3 regions of the Exiguobacterium sp. QJM3NY_9 genome follow, and region 3 is predicted to be linked to each of the others. Evidence: riboswitches for the same ligand, from Rfam matches in the RefSeq annotation. Region 3 holds a riboswitch; each other region holds the start of a gene.
The links. Region 3 has a riboswitch for thiamine pyrophosphate ahead of AC0VYQ_RS06450 (3-oxoacyl-ACP reductase). Riboswitches for the same ligand answer to the same signal wherever they lie in the genome.
Positions count from the first base shown of each region.

Region 1: linked by a shared signal. The riboswitch ahead of thiD (bifunctional hydroxymethylpyrimidine kinase/phosphomethylpyrimidine kinase) and the one ahead of AC0VYQ_RS06450 (3-oxoacyl-ACP reductase) in region 3 are both predicted to bind thiamine pyrophosphate.
Region 2: linked by a shared signal. The riboswitch ahead of thiT (energy-coupled thiamine transporter ThiT) and the one ahead of AC0VYQ_RS06450 (3-oxoacyl-ACP reductase) in region 3 are both predicted to bind thiamine pyrophosphate.

Region 1 covers NZ_CM149679.1:594,233-601,639, reverse strand. Annotated here, with positions in the region: gene AC0VYQ_RS02970 (YitT family protein) at 1-221, shown strand, start outside; gene AC0VYQ_RS02965 (CHASE3 domain-containing protein) at 463-1,071, shown strand; gene AC0VYQ_RS02960 (ArsR/SmtB family transcription factor) at 1,162-1,536, opposite strand; gene AC0VYQ_RS02955 (hypothetical protein) at 1,614-2,051, opposite strand; gene thiE (thiamine phosphate synthase) at 2,072-2,710, opposite strand; gene thiM (hydroxyethylthiazole kinase) at 2,700-3,470, opposite strand; gene thiD (bifunctional hydroxymethylpyrimidine kinase/phosphomethylpyrimidine kinase) at 3,451-4,260, opposite strand; TPP riboswitch at 4,377-4,487, opposite strand; gene AC0VYQ_RS02935 (murein hydrolase activator EnvC family protein) at 4,549-5,823, opposite strand; gene AC0VYQ_RS02930 (murein hydrolase activator EnvC family protein) at 6,028-7,407, opposite strand, start outside.
Region 2 covers NZ_CM149679.1:1,909,812-1,917,218, reverse strand. Annotated here, with positions in the region: gene rsmB (16S rRNA (cytosine(967)-C(5))-methyltransferase RsmB) at 1-1,125, shown strand, start outside; gene AC0VYQ_RS09925 (Stp1/IreP family PP2C-type Ser/Thr phosphatase) at 1,187-1,921, shown strand; gene pknB (Stk1 family PASTA domain-containing Ser/Thr kinase) at 1,924-3,843, shown strand; gene rsgA (ribosome small subunit-dependent GTPase A) at 3,880-4,785, shown strand; gene rpe (ribulose-phosphate 3-epimerase) at 4,787-5,443, shown strand; TPP riboswitch at 5,464-5,570, shown strand; gene thiT (energy-coupled thiamine transporter ThiT) at 5,635-6,195, shown strand; gene AC0VYQ_RS09900 (thiamine diphosphokinase) at 6,198-6,797, shown strand; gene AC0VYQ_RS09895 (amino acid permease) at 7,007-7,407, opposite strand, start outside.
Region 3 covers NZ_CM149679.1:1,295,869-1,303,275, reverse strand. Annotated here, with positions in the region: gene AC0VYQ_RS06465 (bifunctional 2',3'-cyclic-nucleotide 2'-phosphodiesterase/3'-nucleotidase) at 1-1,762, opposite strand, end outside; gene AC0VYQ_RS06460 (hypothetical protein) at 1,974-3,389, opposite strand; gene AC0VYQ_RS06455 (LLM class flavin-dependent oxidoreductase) at 3,555-4,874, opposite strand; gene AC0VYQ_RS06450 (3-oxoacyl-ACP reductase) at 4,912-5,682, opposite strand; TPP riboswitch at 5,802-5,902, opposite strand; gene adhE (bifunctional acetaldehyde-CoA/alcohol dehydrogenase) at 6,051-7,407, opposite strand, start outside.

The DNA of each region.
Region 1 (7,407 bases), 700 kb from region 3:
ACGACGTCATCACAAAAGAACTCGGTCGTGGTGTCACGATTCTCGATGCGCGCGGTGGCTATTCCAACCGGACAAAGAAGATGGTTTATGTCGTCGTACAGAATAATGAAATCGTTCGTCTTCAGGAAATTGTTTCCTCTGTCGAACCTAATGCCTTCGTCACCTTCTCTGAGATTCATACCGTCTTTGGAAATTACAAAGAACATTCCTACTCTTTTTAAATGAACCGCACACGATGAAACGACAACCCCCTGTCATGAGGTGGGTTGTTTTTTGTAAACGAAGGCTGACCCATCATATACGTCTACGTTTGGTATCGCTTCAGGTTTCATCTCAAAATATAAAACGATTGGATTCCCGTAACCAAAAGATGTTCCCCTAAAAAATAGATAACTCTTCACTTTTTGGGAATTAGTGGTTAAGCTAATGACATTACTAGTTAGCTTACGAAGGAATGATTGCATGAATAAACTTTGGCGCTACCGCATCTCTCTCATTCTTTTAGTCAGTTTGTTCGCTTCGATTCCTCTCATCTATGCCTTGACAGGTTATCGTACCATTTCAAAAATGACAGAAGAGATGCACGCCCATGATATCCCGATGATTAAACAAGTCGACCAACTCGTCGAATACAATCGGGATCGGGCAAATGCCGTTCGCGGCCTATTGCTCTATGAAGACGACCGCTACATTGAACAATACTACTTCTGCACGACCAAAATTCATGATTTACGCCGTGTGCTCAATGCTTCGAACGAAACACCCGTACCGATTAAAGATTTGTTAACCCGTAACAATGCATGGGAAAAAGAAATCGAAACCGTTTTCAGCCTTTATGAAACAAACGGTTCACAAGCAGCTACCGCTTTAGCGAAACAATCGACGCAGACCACGCAGACCATTCTTGAAGATCTTGCTCAAGTTAAAGATCAATTGTATACCGAATTAGATCAAGAACTCGAAAATACGGCGCTCGTGACAGCATCCTATAAACGGATGTGCTTTAGTCTATCCATTTTAGCCTTTCTACTCATCAGTGTGACCATCACGCTCTTCCATCGAATCAAGTGATCTGTTGTTTCATACGATTAGCTTCGTGAAAAAGCTAAAAAACGCACCGCAGTTCTTTATCGGACTGCGGTGCGTTTTTTTGTATTTTTCTCAAGAAGAAGCCTTTCCTTCATTCACATGCTCCATTGCCAAATGAACTAACGACGAGACATGATGGTCATCAAGTGAATAATAGACAACTTTTCCTTCTTTACGATATTTGACGAGACCTTGTTTCAATAACGTTCTTAAGTGATGCGAAGCCGTCGCAATCGAACAATCAACTGATGCCGATACGTCACAAACACAAAGTTCTCGCTCGACCGTCAATGCATAAGCGATTCGTAGACGCGTTGCGTCCGATAACACTTTAAACAATTTCCCAATCTCAAGCGTCGGGATTTTTTCAACGGCATGACCAATTTCAGTTGCACGTTTTTGATCGATCGCAATCGTCTCACAGCGTGGTGCCTCCACTGTCTTCACCTCTCCTCCAAACTATTGCACCATCCTAAAACAACAAATGCAAGTAAGATGACTACGATGATTCGCGAGGTGAAGATTCATTTCCGATGTTTTTTTTGGATTGTACGAAAAACTGCCCATCCCCCTAATCGATTCCCGATATCCCAAACGATTCGATTAGTATCAACAGCTCGTACACCGATGTCGATGATACTTGTATTTCGCAATCGCTCCTTATATCGATTCGATAGGAAGCGTGGTAACGGTACTTGTAACATCACCCGATAAAATAAATCGAGGTGTGTATGTCCCCAGATTTCCGTAGCGATGGATGCCGTTTTAATCAACAGCGGCCGTTTATATCGTTGTCGGTGTTTGTTTTTTAACAAAGCCGCCAATTCAAATGCATAACGATTCGGATACGGAAACAATTTCCAACCTAAATGATACTTTCCGCGATTGTCGATTCGAATGATTTGTGGTTCGATTCGATACCGAATCCAGCCTCCCCGAAAGCGAATGACTTGCCATTTCACGTACATCACCTCTTCAGTGATTATACCCGGTCTGATACTATTTGACGCGCAGTCTGAACCGCCTCTTTGAACTCCCGTGCCGCACGTTCAATATCTGGTGCTGCAAATAAGGCAGAGACGACAGCATATCCTTCAAGCATCTCGAATAAGTCGGGCACCACATGATGTGTGATTCCACCAATCCCGACGAGAGGAAGGGAAACAGCCCGGCGAATCGCTTGGAGTGTTTCGTTTGTCATCTGACTCGCATCGTCTTTTGTCGCCGTTGGATAGAGTGACCCTACGCCAAGATAAGTTGCCCCGTCTTGCTCTGCTTCGATTGCCTGTTCAACGGTCGAGACAGAAACCCCAATCGTGGCTTCCGGTAACAGCTTACGTGCCTCCCGCAAAGGGATGTCCTCTTGCCCGATATGCAGACCTGCACCGACGATTTGTGCGATATCAATCCGGTCATTGATGATGAGTGGGACGCCGTAACGAAACATCATTTTCTTCAAGTCGCTCGCTTGTTCGAGAAATTCTTTCCCTTGCGCCTGTTTTTCACGAAGCTGGACCATCGTCGCGCCACCTTTTATTGCTGCTTCGACCGCATCAATCAAGGCAACGTCCGGGTGAAAGCGCCGATCTGTTACCGCATAAACCGTGTAATCATTCTCCACTGGTCAATACCCCTTTCAAACTTTCTTCTGTAGTTAAGCTGATTGCGTTGAACAACCCCATCCGGAAATCACCGAGTCCCGCTGCTTCATCTGCGACTTCACCCGCTTTTCCCATTAAATACGTCCCATAGGTCGCTGCTTCGAATGCATCATACCCTGCTCCAAGTAGGGTCCCGATGAGCGATGCCGTCATACAGCCTGTCCCTGTAATGTGTCCGAGTCGTGGCGTTCCTACGGTTAGTTTTACTTGACGCTTGCCGTCTGTAATGAAATCAACCGGTCCCGTTACGACGAGAGTCGTCCCGAGCCGTCCAGCAAACTCATGGACGACTTGAAAATCTAATGTCTCTCCTGAAGCGACATCGACTCCTTTTGAACGTCCGACTTGACCGATGAGCGTCTTGATTTCAGAGACGTTCCCCTTAATGACCGTAAAATGAATTGCTTCGAGTAACTCTTTCGTGAATTGTGTCCGAAGTGTCGTCGCCCCCATTCCGACTGGATCTAAAATAATCGGTTTCTTCAATCGGTTGGCCGTTTGACCTGCCAACAATTGCGACGCTCGTGAAGCTGCGTTCAATGTCCCGATATTGATAACGACAGCATCTGCATGTCCAACCATTTCCTCGACTTCTAGGATATCTTCCGCCATGACAGGTGAACCCCCGAGCGCAAGGGTCATATTGGCACACTCATTAATCGTGACCGCATTCGTTAAATGATGAATTAATGGTTTTTTATCATGAATGGTTGTAAGCATCCGTTTCCCTCCAAATGTCATAAAAGTGATGTGTCGGTCCGATTCCGTTCCCTAAGGCAAATCCATGCCGGATTGCTTCAGTTACGTACCGTTTAGCATAAATCACGCTATCCTTCAGGGAATCTCCCAGAGCAAGACGTGCCGCAATCGCGGAAGATAATGTACATCCTGTCCCATGTGTATGCTGGCGTTTTAATCGTGCCTCCTGAAACAGATGATGCATCCCTTCCGTGTATAAAATATCCGAGGCATCCGTACTTTCGAGATGACCGCCTTTTAACAGGATAGCGATGTCTCGTTTTTGTGCGAATTCCGTCGTCGCCAGCTTCATTTCATCAACTGTCGAAATCGCTTGCCCTAACATGCGTTCCATTTCCGGAATATTCGGGGTCGTCAAGGTTGCAAGCGGCATCAAGTGCTCCATTAATGCTTGTTCAGCATATTTCCTTAACAGGGCATGCCCCCCTTTTGCGACCATCACGGGGTCTAAGACGACTGGTCCCTTATAATGTTTCAAACATTTGGCAATAACTTGAATCGTTTTTTCATTCGAGACCATCCCAATTTTAACGGCATCTACACGAATATCGCTAAAAATCGAGTTCAACTGGGCTTCGACAAGCGTTGGTGATACATCTTCAACTGCTTGTACGCCTAACGTATTTTGCGCTGTGATAGCAGTAATTACACTCATACCGTAAACCCCAAGAGCAGAAAAAGTTTTTAGGTCGGCTTGAATTCCAGCTCCACCACTAGAGTCTGATCCAGCAATCGTCAGTACATGTTTCATCGATAGACCTCACTTTCTATGAGAGCACAAGGAGAAAGCGGAACGAAAAAAAGCGTCGTCCGCTGTAAAAAAGCAGACGACGCCATGAAAAACCAACGAGTGTGGTCACTTATTCATGTCTTCAATCTCAACTTTCCTACGCTGGTATTATCCAGATCAGGTGATAGGGTCGAAAACAGAATGGTTTTCCTCTCAGCCAGATTCCTCCAGCTCCCCTAGTTGCTCATGATTTAAATTTCCCTTTCACTGTAGCATAGCGTCATAAAAAAAACGAGCCGAAGCTCGTTTTTATAAGTATGCTAATGGATTAACTGTATTAGCTGGTCCTGTCGCACTGTATTGGTAACCACCAATATGCAATTCAAAATGAAGATGTGCGCCCGTCGAGTTTCCCGTATTTCCGAGCGTACCGATTTGTTGTCCTTGCGAGACCGTTTGTCCAGCATGAACTGATAATGAATTCATGTGCGCGTAAACTGTTGTATACACTTTCCCATTCAAGAAATGTGAAATCATCACGTGATTTCCGTACGGTCCACCGCTTCCTGCTGTGATGACCGTTCCTGAAGCTGCTGCGACGATTGATGATCCGACTGGCCCTCTAAAGTCGACACCATTATGGAAAGTATACCCATTTGCACCACTCGCTGGTCCGAATCCTTGTGAAACACTTCCTGACGCAGGGCGAACGAACTGCGCCGAACCGCTCGGAACACTAGCGACTGGCGTAGCACTTACGACCTTCTTAGACGTCCCGGCGTTGTTTTTTTCCGCCGCTTTCGCCGCCTTTTCCGCTGCCGCTTTTTCAGCTGCTGCCTTTTCCGCTGCTACTTTAGCAGCTGCCTTTGCTGCCGCAATCGCACGTTCTTGCGCTTCTAATGTCGCTTGAAGTTCTTTCGCATTCAGAAGTTTTGTCGTAAATTTTGTTTTACCTTGACGTAGTTTTTTTAAGGTTTCACTACGCGCTTTCATTTGCTGTTTGAGTTCCTTTTTTTGAACCAAAAGGGCTTCTTTTTCTTTCACTCGCTCTTCCTTTTTATCCACGAGCGTCGCTTTAGCATCCGCTAATTTTTTTTGCGTTTCAAGGTAAGCAGAAATCATCTTGTCATCTTGTTCAGCAATTTTTTTCCCTGCCATCACACGACTAAAGAGATCGCCAAGATCTTTCGAACCAAAAATGACTTCTTCCCATTTAATAGAATTCCCATCATTTTCTTGAAGCACACGAAGGCGGTCTCCTAACAGCTCTTCCTGGCGTTTTAACATTTCTTCATAATGAATAATGTCTGCCTCAAGCTCTTCAATTCGTTCATTCAACTGACGAATCTGTTTATTTTTTTCTGAGACACGAAAAATATTTTCATTGATTGCTGCATCAATCGCATTGATTTGACGTTGCTCTTTTGAAATTTTAGATTCTTGTTTTTTGATTGATTTTTCTAGTTTACGTTGTTCAGCTGCATTATCTGCTTTCTTTTCTTTGATTGTAGCCGCTTGAGTGATTGGGGTGTTCGTCAATAATAACGTCCCTAATAGTACGGTAGAAAATAACTTTTTTAGCATATGTGAGTTCCTCGCTTATGTATGAATTCGATTTTTGAAGTCATGTTTCGTAGTAAAACTATCTGAAATTGATTATAGCACCGTAATAGTTTCAGAAAAATTTCATTTACGTTTCAAATGAAAACGTTATTTTGTAATATAACAACTAATTATTCAAACTATATAAAAAAAGAACCTCTACAATGTAGAGGTTCTTTTACGATTTTATAACATTGACATAGGATTAACACTATTTGCAGGGCCTGTTCCGCTGTAGATATAACCGCCGACATGAATTTCGAAGTGTAGGTGTGGTCCAGTCGAGTTACCCGTGCTACCAAGTGCACCGATTTGTTGTCCCTGGCTGACACGTTGTCCTGCACGCGCATTCAATGAACTCATGTGCGCGTAAACCGTCGTATACGTTTTTCCGTTCAATTGGTGAGCAATCATGATGTGATTCCCGTAAGGACCACTGCTAGAAGCCGTAATGACAGTTCCTGTTGCTGCTGCGACGATTGGTGTTCCAACCGGTGCACCAAAGTCGATTCCATTATGGAATCCGTACCCATTTTCACCACTTGCTGAGCCGTATCCCTGTGTAGTCGCACCACTTGTCGGATGAATGAACAATGCTGAAGATGCAACTGGAGCCGGAGCCGGAGCTGGCTTCGGTGCTATTGGTGCTGGTTTTGGTGCTACAGGTGCTGGTGCCGGCGTTGATTGTTTTGTTGAATTCGTTGTTGCTTTTTGACGCGCTGCTTGTTTTGCAGCTTGCTCGGCTGCCGCTTTTTCTGCAGCAGCTTGCTCAGCTGCTGCCTTTTCTGCCGCTGCCTGATCGGCTGCTGCTTGTGCCGCTTGAGCTTCAGCACGGGCTTTTGCTTCTCGTGCTTCTTGTGCTTTGCGCTCTTTTTCAATCCGTGCTTCACGTTCACGTGCCGCTTTTTCTGCCGCGATTGCTTTTTCTTGCGCAATCAAGATTTGTTGAACTTCTTTCGCGTCCATCAACTGTGTCTCAAATTTCTTTTTTTGCTTCTTAAGTTCTTTAATGCGTTTGTTTCGTTCACTGATTTGTTGTTCGAGCTCTGCCTGTTGACGTTTTAATTCTTTTTTCTCTGTCACAAGCTTTGCTTTTTTATCTTTAAGTTCTGCTTGGGCATTCGCTAATTTCTTTTGCGTGTTCCGGTAATCCGTAATCATCTTATCATCTTGTTGTGAGATGGATTTCCCGGCTAGCACACGGCTGACGAGATCTCCGACATCTTTTGAACCAAAGATGACTTCTTCCCATTTAATCGAATTACCATCATTTTCTTGCATGACACGTAAACGATCGCCGAGCAATTCTTCTTGACGTTTCAGCTTGGCTTTATATTTTTCGATTTGCTTACCAAGTTCGACGATTTCAGCTTCTGTCGCCTTGATTTGACGATCTTTTGCTTCGACGGCAAACATTTTTTCATTCAATGCTTCGTCTAAACGATTCACTTCTTGTTGTGTCTTCGAAATTTTCTCACCTTCATGATTCACAGAAGACTCAAGATTTTTTTGTGTATTTTGGTTTTCTTGTTGCTTTTGTTCGTTTTTGGCTTTTTGTTCACTTAA
Region 2 (7,407 bases), 610 kb from region 3:
AAACTCGATCCCTTCATGCGACCGTTGCTCCGGATGAGTGTCTATCAGTTATTTTATCTAGACCGGATTCCGGATCACGCCGTCATCAACGAAGCGGTCGAAATCGCGAAAACGCGTGGAAAACCGCATATCGCAAAAGTTGTCAACGGTGTCTTACGTAACGTTTTACGTCAAGGGAAACCAGACTTCTCGACGATTCCTTCAACGAGCAAACGAATCAGCATTGAGACGAGTCACCCGGAGTGGCTTGTCGAGCGCTGGATTGAATTGTTCGGGGAAGACGAGACGTTGAAGATTTGTCAAATCAACAACGAAGCGGCACCCGTCACGGTCCGCGTCAATCGGAATAAAGCGACCGTCGAAGAAGCCGTCGAATTACTCGAAGCCCAAGGTGTCTTTGCTAAAGCAGCCGCCGTCGCCCCGGACGGACTTGAAATCATCAGTGGCAGTGTCCAACAAACGGATTTACTCGACCGTGGGTATCTCTCGCTTCAAGATGAGAGTTCGATGCTCGTTGCGCGGGCCGTCGGAGCAGAACCGTCTGACCATGTACTCGACAGTTGTGCAGCACCGGGTGGGAAAGCGATGCATATTGCTGAAGGATTGACGACAGGTTCGTTGACGGCACTTGATTTACACACACATAAAATTAAATTACTAAAAAAACAGGCAGAACGGCTTGAACTCGATACGGTAGAAGCAGAAGCCCTCGACGCACGAAAAGTCGGCGACCGGTTCGATGCAGAATCGTTTGACCGGATTCTCGTTGATGCACCGTGCTCTGGACTCGGTGTCATCCGCCGGAAACCCGACATTAAATGGACAAAGCAACCAGAAAATTTAACACAGTTACCTGTCATTCAGCGACAAATCATCGAGGCAGTTCTTCCACTCGTCAAGCGCGGAGGGACATTCGTCTATTCGACGTGTACGATTGATCCAGTCGAAAATGAACAACAAACGGAATTTATCTTAAGCCAAGGGTTTGTTTTTGATGAGTCGTTCAAAGGGCGAATGCCAGAAAACGTGCAGGCGTTGATTTCAGAACGGGCAGAGCTCAAGTTGCTTCCGACGACGCTTGGGACCGACGGATTTTACATCGCAGCCTTTAAAAAGCAAGGATGACACGCACGCTGAATTTTCTTAAATGCATCAACAGTAGGTGAGATAGAAGAGGAGGACGGTCATGGAGTTAGCTTATCTGACGACGACTGGAAAAGTTCGATTGCAAAACGAGGATACGGTGTTACTCGTTGGTGATGAAAAACAAGGGCTTGCCGTCGTCGCTGACGGAATGGGTGGTCACGCGGCAGGTGAGAAGGCAAGCGCGATTGTGCATCAAGTATTTGCTGATGCTTATGCGGACATGCCAAGCCGACCAGCTGAATTATCTTCTTGGATTGAACAGCAAGTGCAGGAAGCCAATTCTCAAATCTTACAGTACTCCAAGACAGAAAACTTGGCCGTCGTCGGAACGACGATGGCGTGTGTCTGTTGGTCGGACGAACTCCTCGTTATCGGTCATGTCGGGGATAGTCGAGTCTATGCGATTGAAGAAGGTCAACTGAAGCAACTGACAGATGATCATTCTTATGTCAATATGCTTAAGCAATTAGGTGAACTGTCGGAAGAAGAAGTCGAAAATCATCCACGTCGAAACGTCATCACGCGCTCGATTGGCTCGAACGAACTCGTCGACGTCGACGTCCAAGTCCGGGATGCACCAGATTATGAAATTGTCCTCGTCTGTAGTGACGGATTAACGGATGAAGTCCCTTATGAAGTAATACAACAGCTGCTACAAGAAGATGCGCCACTCGAGCAAATCGTTGAACGATTAGTTTTTGAGGCGAATGAGCGGGGGGGAGCAGACAACATCACCGTTGCTGCCATCCGTTTCAAAGAAAGAAAGAGGGGCTGAATATGCGATACGGAGATCGATTAAATGACCGCTACCGCATAGAACGGCTAGTTGGAAATGGCGGGATGGCGAATGTCTATCAAGCTTATGATGAAATCTTAAAACGGAATGTCGCAATCAAAATTTTACGGACTGAATTTTCGCATGATGAACAATTCATCCGACGTTTTGAGCGCGAAGCTCATGCTGCGACGAGTTTGAACCATCCGAATATCGTTGCCGTCTATGATGTCGGTGAAGAGGATTCGATTTACTATATCGTGATGGAGTTCATCGATGGGATGACGTTGAAAACCTACTGTGAAGGACGACCGCTCGCAATCAATAAAGCGGTTGAAATCATCAGTCAGATTTGTGACGCGATTGATCATGCCCATGCCCATCGCATCATCCACAGGGATATAAAACCACAAAATATGCTCGTCCGAGAGGATGGTACGGTCAAGGTGACGGACTTCGGTATTGCCGTCGCGATGTCGAACGCGACATTGACACATACGATGTCCGTTCTTGGTTCAGTGCATTACTTCTCACCTGAGCAGGCAAAAGGAAAATTTGCCGATGAAAAATCGGATATTTATTCGCTCGGTGCTGTCCTTTATGAACTCGTGACAGGACACGTCCCGTTCGAAGGAGATTCACCCGTTGCCGTGGCATTAAAACACTTGCAAGATACAGCGCGGCGGCCATCCGTCTTGAATCCTGCCGTGCCGCAAGCGCTAGAAAACTGTATCATGCAGGCACTAGCGAAGGCCCCGCACGATCGGCAACAATCCGTTGCTGAATTTCGGGAAGATATGGTGACGGCCTTATCTGTTGAACGAGCAGATGAAGGGGTTCGCGGGGAAGATCCGATGGAGCAAACGATGGTGTTGAGTCCAGTCTCAGCTCCGTCCGGGACTCCGGTCAAGGAAGAAGAAGAAGCTACGGTCGCGACAGTTATACCGAAGCAAAAGAAAAAAAAGCGATGGTGGATTGTGCTCGTATTCCTCCTCTTACTCGGAGGTGCCGCGACAACGTTCGCGATGTGGCCGGATCCGACAGTCGTTGTGCCGGATGTCGCAAAAGAAGATGCGGACGAGGCTGAAAAACAACTTGAGAAACTCGGTTTTATCGTCGAATCGACTGAGCGATCGAGTGATACGATTGATGAAGGACTTGTCATCAGTCAAGCACCGCGGGCAAAAGTGACCGTCAAAAAAGGTTCGACGGTCAATCTTGTTGTCTCGTCGGGCAGTGATCCGGTCGAAGTGCCGGATGTAACGGACGAAACAGAGAAAAAAGCGACCTCGATCTTGAAGGATGCTGGGTTCTCAAAAGTAGATGTCGAAAAAGAAGAGTCGGAAGACATCAAACAAGGCAATGTCATCCGGCAATCGATTTCAGCCGGAACAGAAGTGATTGCAAAAGAACAGACGATTACAATCACGGTATCCGAAGGTTCGTCAGCGTTTGAATTGAAGGATTTGACGAACATGTCGAGTGCTGAAGCAAAAGCGTACTTGGACGCGACAGGTCTCGACGGTACATTCGAACAAGAATTTTCGAGTGAAGTCGAACTGGACCAAGTCATTCGTCAATTTCCGCAAGCGGGTGTCAAAGTCGAGCCGAACGATTCCGTGACGGTCTTTATTTCAAAAGGGGAGGAAGAACAAACCGTGACGGCGACCTTCCCGGAAAAAGTAGCCTACGATGCTGTAGGTGAAGGGGATGAAGATCCGTTGCGGCAAGTCATTCGAATCGAGACGGATGATGCTAAAGGGAAACGTACAGTGATTGAAGAGTCGATTGACAGTGATGAAACATTTGATGTTCCGGTGACGATTGATCCGGGCGAAGAAGGAAAAATCACAATTTATAAAGATGATGTAGTGTATCGCTCGAAAACGATTACCTATAAACAAGCGAAAGCAGAACAATGAGTGTGCTACGAACCGCAAATTGAAGGAGGGCATGGGATGGCAGAAAATCGTATCGAAGAAAATCGGGACGGGACGATCATTCGTCTACAAGGTGGGTTTTATGATGTCATGACGACGCAGGGCGAGGTGCGATCGCGCGCTCGGGGAAACTTCCGAAAACGTGGTATCAGTCCTGTTGTAGGAGATGAGGTCGTATTGCATATCGAAAGCGAAACTGGATACATTTTAGAAGTGAAGGAACGGCAAAATTTCCTGGTTCGTCCACCGGTCGCAAACATCGATCAAGCGTTGCTTGTCGTCTCAGCAGCAGAACCGGACTTTTCAGCCCATTTGCTCGATCGGTTTTTAGTCTTAATCGAAGCAAAAGAGATTCAACCCATCATTATCTTGACGAAGATGGATTTGTTGCAAGGAACAGCAGAAGCAGAAGTCCGGACGGCGATTGCCGGTTACCGACAAATCGGTTATCAGGTGATTGAGACGTCGAGTGAGACGCTAGAAGGGGTAGAGGAAGTCCGTCCGCTACTCAAAGAAAAAACGAGTGTGCTCGCGGGACAGTCGGGAGTCGGAAAAAGTTCATTGTTGAATGCGCTCGATGCGACGCTCGATCTCGAGACGAGCCACATCTCGAAATCGCTCGGACGCGGACGGCATACGACGCGTCATGTGACGTTAATTCCGCTTGCAGAGGGCTTGATTGCTGATACGCCAGGGTTTTCGAACCTCGATTTTCCACACGAGATGGAAATCGAAGAATTACGTTGGTGTTTTCCGGAATTCGTCGCACGGCAAGATACGTGCAAATACCGTGGTTGCTTGCATTTAAACGAACCAGGCTGTGCTGTCAAAAAATCAGTTGAGGCAGAAGAAATCATGTCCTCACGCTATACGAATTATGGTATGTTTGTAGAGGAAATCAAGAATCGAGCGCGGAGGTATTGAAATGATTAAAATCGCACCATCTATTTTATCAGCAGATTTCGCCAACCTAGAACGAGACGTTAAAGCTGTCGAGGCGGCAGGAGCAGATTACATCCATTTCGACGTCATGGATGGCCAGTTCGTCCCGAACATTTCATTTGGTCTACCCGTCCTCAGTAGTCTTCGTCAAAAGACGGACATGGTCCTTGACGTTCATTTAATGATCGATCGACCAGAAAACTTCGTCGAAGCGTTTGTAGCGGCAGGAGCGGATATCGTCACCTTCCATGTCGAAGCGACGAATCATGTCCATCGTGTCTTGCAACAAATTAAAGGGGCTGGAGCAAAGGCCGGCGTCGTGCTGAATCCACACACGTCACTGTCGACGATTGAACATGTCCTAGAAGAAGTCGACATGGTCTTGTTGATGACGGTCAATCCAGGATTTGGCGGACAAGCTTTCTTGCCGAGCGTCATGACGAAGCTGAAGCAATTAGCGATGATCAAAGCAGAGCGCGGTTTGACGTTCGAAATTGAAATCGATGGTGGTGTCAACGCGGAAACGGCAAAACTGTGTATCGACAATGGGGCAAACGTCCTTGTCGCAGGTTCTGCAATCTACAATGCACCAGACTATGCGGAAGCCATCACTAGTATTCGAAACGCGGCTCACGTATAATAGAGCCAAGACAATTAAATTTTGACCGCAAGGGGTGTCGCGTCAAGCGGCTGAGAGAAGTGAGTAGACTTTAACCCTTCGAACCTGTTCCGTTCAGACGGACGTAGGGATGTGGCGCACGCAGGCAGTACGGCGTCCGTCGTACTGCCTTTTTGTTGTCATCATTATTTTATTTTTAGGAGGAACACAGTATGAAACGATTACAAATGTTAATGGAGATTGCGATTTTCGCGAGTCTCGGTGTTGTATTTGATTTATTGATTCCGTTCAAAATGCCACAAGGCGGATCCATCAGCTTAGCGATGTTACCGATTTTCGTCATGGCCTTTCGTCACGGCGTCGTTGGTGGTGTCATCACGGGTGCGCTCGTCGGAACGATTCAATTGATGTTCGCTCCGCAAGTCTTGACGGTCGTCCAACCGCTGCTTGACTATACGCTTGCATATGGTGTCGTCGGTTTGAGTGGAGTGTTTGCAGGCCAAGTCAAAAAAGCAGCAACAGAAGGTCAAAAAAAGCGTCTCATGACGATTGTCTTGTTTGCGACCTTGTTAGGTGCAGGTCTACGTTACATCTGTCATGTCATCAGTGGAATCGTCTTTTTTGCAGAGTATGCCAAAGGACCTGTCGTTCCATACTCGTTCATTTATAACGCGACGTATATGGCTCCGTCGTATGTTTTATGTGGGGTCGTTGCAGGTATTTTGCTTACGACAGCACCACGTCTTTTACGTTACTCCGCTCGCGGTATTTAAAGATGAGAGTTTTAATCGTTGCGGCAGGACCGGCAGAAGACGTCCCGACGCTCGCACCATTCGTGAAAGACAAGACGATGATTATCGGTGTTGACGGCGGGATTGCGACATTAGTGGAGCAAGGACTTGATTTTGATGTGGCAATTGGTGACTTTGATTCGCTCGGATACGTTCCGGATGGTGGATTGCTTCATCCGGCAGAAAAAGATGAAACGGACTTAGAACTAGCGTTACGTTACGCTACCGAACAGGCTGCAGGTGCTGAACTACTCATCTTTGGTGCGACGGGTGGTCGGCTCGACATGACGCTACAGAACGTCTATTTGTTAAAACAATTCCCGACAGCACGACTCGTGACGAAACGTGAGGATGTCCGGTACTGGAAAACCGGTCAGTACGAACTCGCGTCTGAAGGGTATCATTACCTGTCATTCATTCCCCTTGTCCCGTCGAACTTGACGTTACGCGGCGTCAAATACCCTTTGACGGAGCATCCTGTTCCGGTCGGTGGTTCGCTGACGGTCAGCAATGAGTGGGTTGGTGTTGCGCAAGTGACGGTCGTCGAAGGGGAAGTCCTCGTCCTGCGCACGCATGAAAAATAAAAACGCGATAGACGCGATTCCATCATATCTCGCTGATGCGACCGGGACATGCGTTCTTCAAGTACACGTCATGAACAAAAAGATAGGTATGGCAAACGCCGATGACTCCGTATGTGAAACGGAATCATCGGCGCTTTGATTTTTTAGCAGCTTATTTAGTTAGCCGCCTGTTTGAGATTAACCCGGTGTATCCAGGGTCCGATAACAAGTTACCGATTGTCGTGAAGTGTCGAACTGGCTGCCTGTTGTTCGCTTTTGGCAGCAATATGTTTCCCTTTGACGAAGAGATGGTAACTCGCCCATGTCAGTAGGAAGAAAGGGACGCCGAGATATAAGGCGACGCGTTGATCGGCTTGAAAACCTAAACTGATTAAGACGAGCAGATTGAGTGAGAATGAGAGGATGGGTAAGACTGGGAAGAACGGTGTTTTGAACTTCAGTTCGTCAAGCGTGTGTCCTGCCTTGATGAATTGGCGTCGGAAAGCGATTTGCGAAGCGGAAATCGAGATCCAACCGACTTGTGCTCCGAGACCGGCGATGGATAATAGCCAGATGAAGACGGTATCTTCTGCGAAGAATGCCGTTAATAAGGATAACATCGCGAACAGCA
Region 3 (7,407 bases):
CGTACGCTGACTTGTAGACGATGTTTTTTCCGCCACCAAGACCCGGGAACGACGCACTGCCTGCACGGTAGTTGTTTGTCGCGACGAGGAATTCCTGCTCATCCGTGATTTCCTTGCCTTCGTACTTGATGTCTTGGACACGACTCGCATCCGCGTTGACGACGACGCCGTTGTAGTCATACTTCGCCGGTTTCGTAATGTCGATTTCATACGTCAATCCGTCGAGGATATCGAAGTTGTAGCTGCGGAAATCCTTGTTCAATAAATCGGTTTGTTCGCCTGATACTTCATTAAATTGACCGGCCGACATCTCGAGCCAGTTCTTGACGTCTTTGCCCGTCACCTTGACGACTTCAAGCGTGTTCGGATAGACATATAGATCGGCGACGTTCTTCAGTGCGATCGGGCCTTTTTTAATCAACGTGTAATCTGCTGCGTTGACTTGATTGCGTCCGCCCGTTTTGAATGGTGCACCGGCAGATAAGAGTGGCAAGTCTTTATATTTCGCGAGTTCCGCATTGTCTTTTAACTGTTTTTCGACGTACCATTTTTGAGCGTTCGTGACGAACTGGACCGAGTCATCATCTTGGACGAGTGCAAAGAAACTTTGGATATCGTCGTTGATCGTTCCGACTTCCTGACGGATATAGTCGAGTGTTCCTTGATGCGACTTCTCGATCAGCTTGACCGCACCGGCGTCCGCGACCGTCTCTTTCGTGACGTCAGCGAGTTTTGCAGATGACGTATCGACCGTCCACTTGCCGTCGACTTGTTTTAATTGCAGATCGATGACACCGACATTTTTCCCTTGTGTGTTCGCCATGACGACCGGTTTTCCGTTAATCAGCCCTTTTTCGGCATCGACGTTCGGCAACTTATTGAATGCCGAGTCAGCTGCCGGGAACTTTCCGTGCTGGTGACCGGTCATCAAGACATCGATGTCAGCCAGTTTCGATAACGCATAACCGACGTTTTCATCGCCGTCTTTTTGGTCGATCGTATCCCCGATTCCGGAGTGGGCCAACGCAACGACGACGTCTGCACCAGCGTCTTTTAGTTTTTTCGCCGTCGCTTTAGCGACCGGGATGATGGCTTCCGCCGTCACTTTACCGGTTAAGTTCCCCGCGTCCCACGCCATGATTTGTGGTGTGACGACACCGAAGACGCCGACTTTGATTGTTTTCGGTTGATTGTTTTGATCCATCACTTGCCGTTCAATGATTTGATAGTCTTTTCCGTCTTCATTGTATTCCGCGACGATTGGTTGTTTCGTCACGGCGTCGAGGACGTTCGAGTTGACGAACTTGATTGAACCGCTTGAAGCACTCATCGCTGACTTCAGGAAGTCGAGTCCGAAGTTGAACTCATGGTTACCGAGCGTGACCGCGTCGTAACCGAGGTATTCCATTAATTCATACATCGGGTGTTTGCCTTTGTTGCCTTGATCGTACTGATTTTTGACATAATCCCCGAACGGCGTGCCTTGGAGTGTGTCCCCGTTATCGAACAGGAAGCTGTTCATTTCGCCGACGACGTTTTGTTGCTGTTTGATGACCGTCGCTGCTTTGACGAGACCGATTGACTCATCTTGCGCGTCTTTGAAGTAATCATAATTCATCGAGTTTGTATGTAAATCCGTTGTTTCTAGAAAACGTAGTTTGACGACACTGTCATCTGCAGCGAGTGTTTTGACTTGGATGACGGGTGCTAACATCGGTGCGATCAACGTGGTAGCGATAATAATTTTTGTAGCCTGTTTCATCTGGTTTCCCCCTAAGAAATAAATGACTGCTCAATTAATTTAACACGCTTTGATTGTAGCTTATAGCTTCTTTGAATAGGTCGGACATCCGTCTTATTTAACCTTCTTAACTAATTCCACAAACTGGCTTTACATTAACCTTGAACCTTTACAAATTTACTTGTAAAAAAGAAAACCGCTCCCCGAATTTACGGGAAACGGTTTTCACCTTTCATCTATCACCATGATGCTGTCGTTTGATTGCGTACCCGATGAAACCGGTAATCAGTGCCAGTACCGTCGCATAAAGAATCGTCGTCACCGTCGCCGTCTCTTGACTGAACCGGACGAGAGCCTCGTCCTGCCATAAGAGTGCAAACGATGTTCCCGTCAGCGAACAGATGAACCAGCTAATCAAACCGGTCGCCACAGCGAAAACGACGGGATCGTATAATTTGTTAAAGGCCCGGATGCTGACAAGGAGATAGACGGCGAACGGGACAATCAGAAACAGCCAAAACGGGAACGGCTTGTCCTGTTCGACTTGATCAGCGGCCGCCGTTTGCCCGGCCGACCGGGCGTCCATCGCAAGGACGACATTCCGCGCTGTCCCGTAATCGACTGCGTCAAGCGTCAAACGTGTATTCGATAAATCGGGACGTTCGCCACCGATGACTGTCAACAATTGATTCGTGACGCGCTCGGCGTCGATTCGGTTGACGACGTCCTCCATCGATTGTTTCAACCGCGTCACGTCGGTTTCCCCGTTCAAAAATGTCACCGGGACGTTTAATCTTGCACCAAGGACATTTGCCTTGTAGGTCACTTGACTGCCGTGCATCAAATCATACCAGCCGTCACTGCCTGCGTTTAAACTCGAAACAGTCAACCAGGTCCGGGTCGAGGCGTCCCCCTCATATTTCGCTTCATCCGTCACCGTAAAGAACAGTTGTGCACTACTTGCGACCATCAGGATAATGATCGCAGCACGGGCCGCGGCTGACATACCGGACAGTTGTCGTGGATAAAACGCGAGATAAAATAGACCTGTCAAAAAGAGTAAAATGAAGATTCCGTTCCAGACGGTCGCTTGATCAATTGTCAGCACATCAATGCCGAGTGCTGTGTTGAACGTAAATGCAAACAAGACGAAACTCGCCGCTAAAAAGCTGACTGTTCGAATCGTCCAGGTCACACGCGTTGCGCCGATCCGTAAAACTAAGAATAAGATTAGGAATAGACCGATTCCGAAAATCGATAAAAAGGGACTTCCATATTCGGCGCGGAAGGACAGGGGTTCCAAGACTTGATTGAGATCGATTCCGAAAATCGATAAGATGTTCCCTGTATCATTTGCGCCAATCAGTTGATTCGTCAATCCCTCTTTGACGGCTTCCGGCAACGTGACAGCCATTCCGCTGATGAAAAACAGGAGGAATACGAGGGTCAATTCCAATGTCGTCCACGAGACATCCGCGTCCTGCATCAGTTCGACGAACGCCTGGTAATCGGCAGATTTCTCGATTTGTTGGACGAGAACGGTCATGACACCGAACAGGACGAGAAAACCAATACAAGCGAGTCCTATACCAAACAAGATATTGCGTAACATATGCGAGCGTTCCTTTCGCTGTTGCCTCCGCTCCATAAAAGCGCCTCCCCTTGACTAGATTGTTTGTATAGTTATTCCTGTTCCGGGTGATTTGAAAACGAATCTTCTGCAGTAAATCCAAAAAGTAGCCCGTTCATGACGAACGGGCTACTTCCCTGACTCCGACTCTGGTTGGCAGGAACGCTTAGTTTACGATTTTTTTCACGTCCGACTCCCCACCTGAGCTAAACCAAAGTGTTCCCGAAGCGTAGTCCCTTGATAGGCTTCTCTAAACAACCCTCTTTTTTGCAGTTCAGGAACGATCAGATCTACAAAATCCTCTAAGCTTGACGGGAGTGACGGCGGCATCAGATTGAATCCGTCTGCGATACCCATTTCAAACCAAAGCTCCATCTGATCGACGATTTCTTCCGGTGTACCTATCAGTGTCAGGTGTCCCCCACCAGCTGCCAGATAACCTAACAGTTCTCTTAGTGTAGGCTTTGTATCATCGATGATTTCAAGAATCGTTTTATAGCGTCCGACCGGTCCTGAAAACGCATCGACAGGCGGTAAGGACGGCACCGCTTTGTCAAGATCCCAATCAGAACAGTCCTGTTGCAAAAAGAAACTCAGTTGCTTCAAGGCATTCGCGACCGGTAATTTTTCATCCAGTTCGGCTTTCTTCGCCAGCGCCTCTTCCCGGGTTCGACCGACGTATGTAACCAATCCTGGAAAGATTTTAATCTGCCGCTCCGGTGACTCACTTTCTTTGATTTGTTTCTGTAGACTTTCCCGGAATGCTTTCGCTTGCTTTACATTCCACGACACCGAATAGACGGCATCCGCGTGCTTTGATGCAAGTGCAATCCCTTGGGCAGATGCACCCGCCTGCATTGCCACCGGCTTCCCTTGAGGACTACGCGGTGTAGACGAAGGACCTTTTACGTTGAAGTAGGTCCCGCTATGATGGAATGGTTGAATCTTTTCAGGATCAATTAACCGGTTGTCCGTCCGGCTCGAAAGGAAATCAGCTCGATCCCAGGATAAAAATAATTTTTCCATTACAGACGCAAATTCATCCGCCTTTTGATACCGTTCGTCCCTTGCAGGGAGCCTATCCATACTATGGTTTAACGCTTCCCAGTCCGTCATCGACGTCACCAGGTTCCAGCCGACACGCCCGTTCGTCACGTGATCAAGGCTTAACAGTTGTCTCGCCGCTGTATACGGATTTGAAAACGTACTCGATATCGTTGAAACTAACCCGATATGATGGGTTACTTGAGAAATAGCGGTTAAATTGATTACAGGATCGAGCCAAAAGGCAGGTAGTTCAGTTGCGTTTGCAGCAGGAAAAGATTGATTGTCAGCAAAAAATACAGCATCCAGGCAACCCGCTTCCGCTAGTTGAGCCAATCGCTGATAATAACCGCTCTCCCCGATTTCTTCAATCGTAGAATCCGGCATTAACCATGCCGCTTGATGATGGCCACAGCCGTACAATAAAACACCGATGTTTAACTGCTTCGTTTTCGTCATCTTTAGGTCCCTGACTCCTTTCTCCTGAGCGCTGACATCAGTTCATCGTCAATCCGCCATCTACGGTTAGATTTTGACCAGTAATGCCAGAGGCGGCTTCTGACGCTAAAAAGGCGACCAATTGCGCCACCTCTTCCGGCGTCGTCACTCTTTTTAACGGAGTTGATTGGGCAATTAAATCGAATACTTCAGCAGTCGTCACAGCACTGGCATCCGTCACTTTCAACAAGCCGCCGGAGACGACATTCACGTTTATGCCGTACTGTCCTAGCTCTGATGCAAGATTACGCGTAAAGCCGATCAACCCTGCTTTTGCCGTCGTATATTCGTGATAGGGAACTACCGGGTTTTGATACAGATTCGTGCCGATGCTGATGATGGTGCCGCTATTTCGTTCAATGAACTGCGGCAGGACACTTTGCACGACGTGGAACGCTGCTTTCAACGTGCCATCCAACTGTTTTTGATAATCTTCCCATTCCAAATCGATGAATGATTTTTGAGCGCGCGGATCGAACTTAAAATCGACTAAGGCATTATTGATTACGACATCGATTTGTTCGTAATGAGCTGTCGCTAACTGCATCAATGTCTCGACGTCTTCTCGCTTCGTGACATCCGCATACAGGGCAATGGCATGTTCTGCACCGAGCTCATTTACGAGGTCCTCTGCCGCATCCTTGCTCTTATAATAATTAATCACAACTTTAAACCCGTTGTTCACCAATACTCTTGCAATCGTCGCGCCAAGTCCCCGACTGCTTCCCGTCACTAACACTGTTCTGTTCACTGTCTTCCACTCCTTCATCGTCTTTTGCAACTTAAATAGCGAAGTCGTAAACAAAAAAAGCGCAACTCTCCAAAAGGAAAGTTGCGCACGTCTAAATAATCACATAACAAAAAACCGACAGACTGGTCTTCGCTCGTTTATTAGAGTCTACACTTCCCTACGCTAGTACGAACTAGTTCAGGTTCAAAGGGTTTGAGTATTTACTCATCTCAGTTTAGTAACACCCCTAGTGATTCTATTCAAGTTACCTTCACTTTAGCGGTCTTAGAAATATCTGTCAATAATGACAGGACAGTTTTGTCGGTGTCTCTTTCGATTACGAACGAAAGCCTTGCCTCCGTCGACCGGAAGCAAGGCTCTTTTGATTGCCATGATTTATTTCTCTGTTATACGCCTTCGTAGGCAAGTTCCATGATGTTCCGAAGTTCCGTCACGAGCGGCATTTTCGGATTCGCTGTCGTACATTGATCCTCGAATGCATCGACTGCCATCTTGTCGAGTTTTGCTTCAAAGTCGGCTTTTTTGATGCCTTGGGCTTTGAATGACATTTTGATGTTCAACTGTTGTCCGAGTTCTGTGATCGCTTGGATTAGTGATTCGACACCTTGTTCCGTCGTCGCTGCCGGTAGTCCGAGATAACGCGCGATTTCTGCGTACCGTTCATCAGCGATGAATGATTCATATTTCGGGAACGAAGCAAGTTTCGTCGGTTTCGCTGCATTGTAGCGGATGACGTGTGGCATCAGAATTGCATTCGTCCGACCGTGTGGCGTGTGGAACTCCCCACCGATTTTGTGTGCGATCGAGTGGTTGATTCCGAGGAAGGCATTGGCAAACGCCATTCCGGCCATCGTTGACGCATTGTGAACTTTTTCGCGTGCTTCGGCATCGTCACCATTCGCATAAGCGCGTGGCAGGTAATCGAAAATCATCTTGATCGCTTTTAATGCCAGTCCGTCCGTATAGTCGTTCGCGAGGACAGAGACGAACGCTTCCGTTGCGTGTGTCAAGACGTCCATTCCGGTGTCCGCCGTGATTGATGCCGGGACCGTCATGACGAATTCCGGATCGATGATCGCGACATCTGGTGTTAACGCATAGTCAGCAATCGGATACTTGACGTTTTTCTCTTTATCCGTGATGACGGTAAACGGTGTGACTTCAGATCCTGTTCCGGACGTCGTCGGAATGGCGACGAACTTCGCTTTGTTACCAAGCGCCGGGAATTTATAAGCCCGTTTCCGGATATCGAGGAACTTTTGACGTAAGTTCGAGAACGTTTCGTTCGGTTGCTCGTAGAAGAGCCACATGCCTTTCGCTGCATCCATCGCTGATCCGCCACCAAGGGCGATGATCAAGTCCGGTTTGAAGTCGCGCATCGCTTGCGCTCCTGTCTGAACCGTTGCAACCGATGGATCCGGTTCGACTTGGTCGAAAATCCGGTAGCTGACGCCTGCCGGTAAGTTGCGGATGACTTTATCCGCGTAGCCGAACTCGACCATCGCTTGATCGGTGACGATCAATGCCCGGGAGACATCTTGAATCGATTTCAAGTATTGGACTGAATTTTTTTCAAAGAAAATCTTTTCCGGTACTTTGAACCACTGCATGTTCACGCGTCGTCTCGCCACCTTCTTGACATTGAGTAGATGTTTCGCCGTTACGTTTTCAGAGACGGAGTTTTTCCCGTAAGAGCCGCAACCGAGTGTCAGTGATGGTGTCAATTCGTTATACAGATCACCA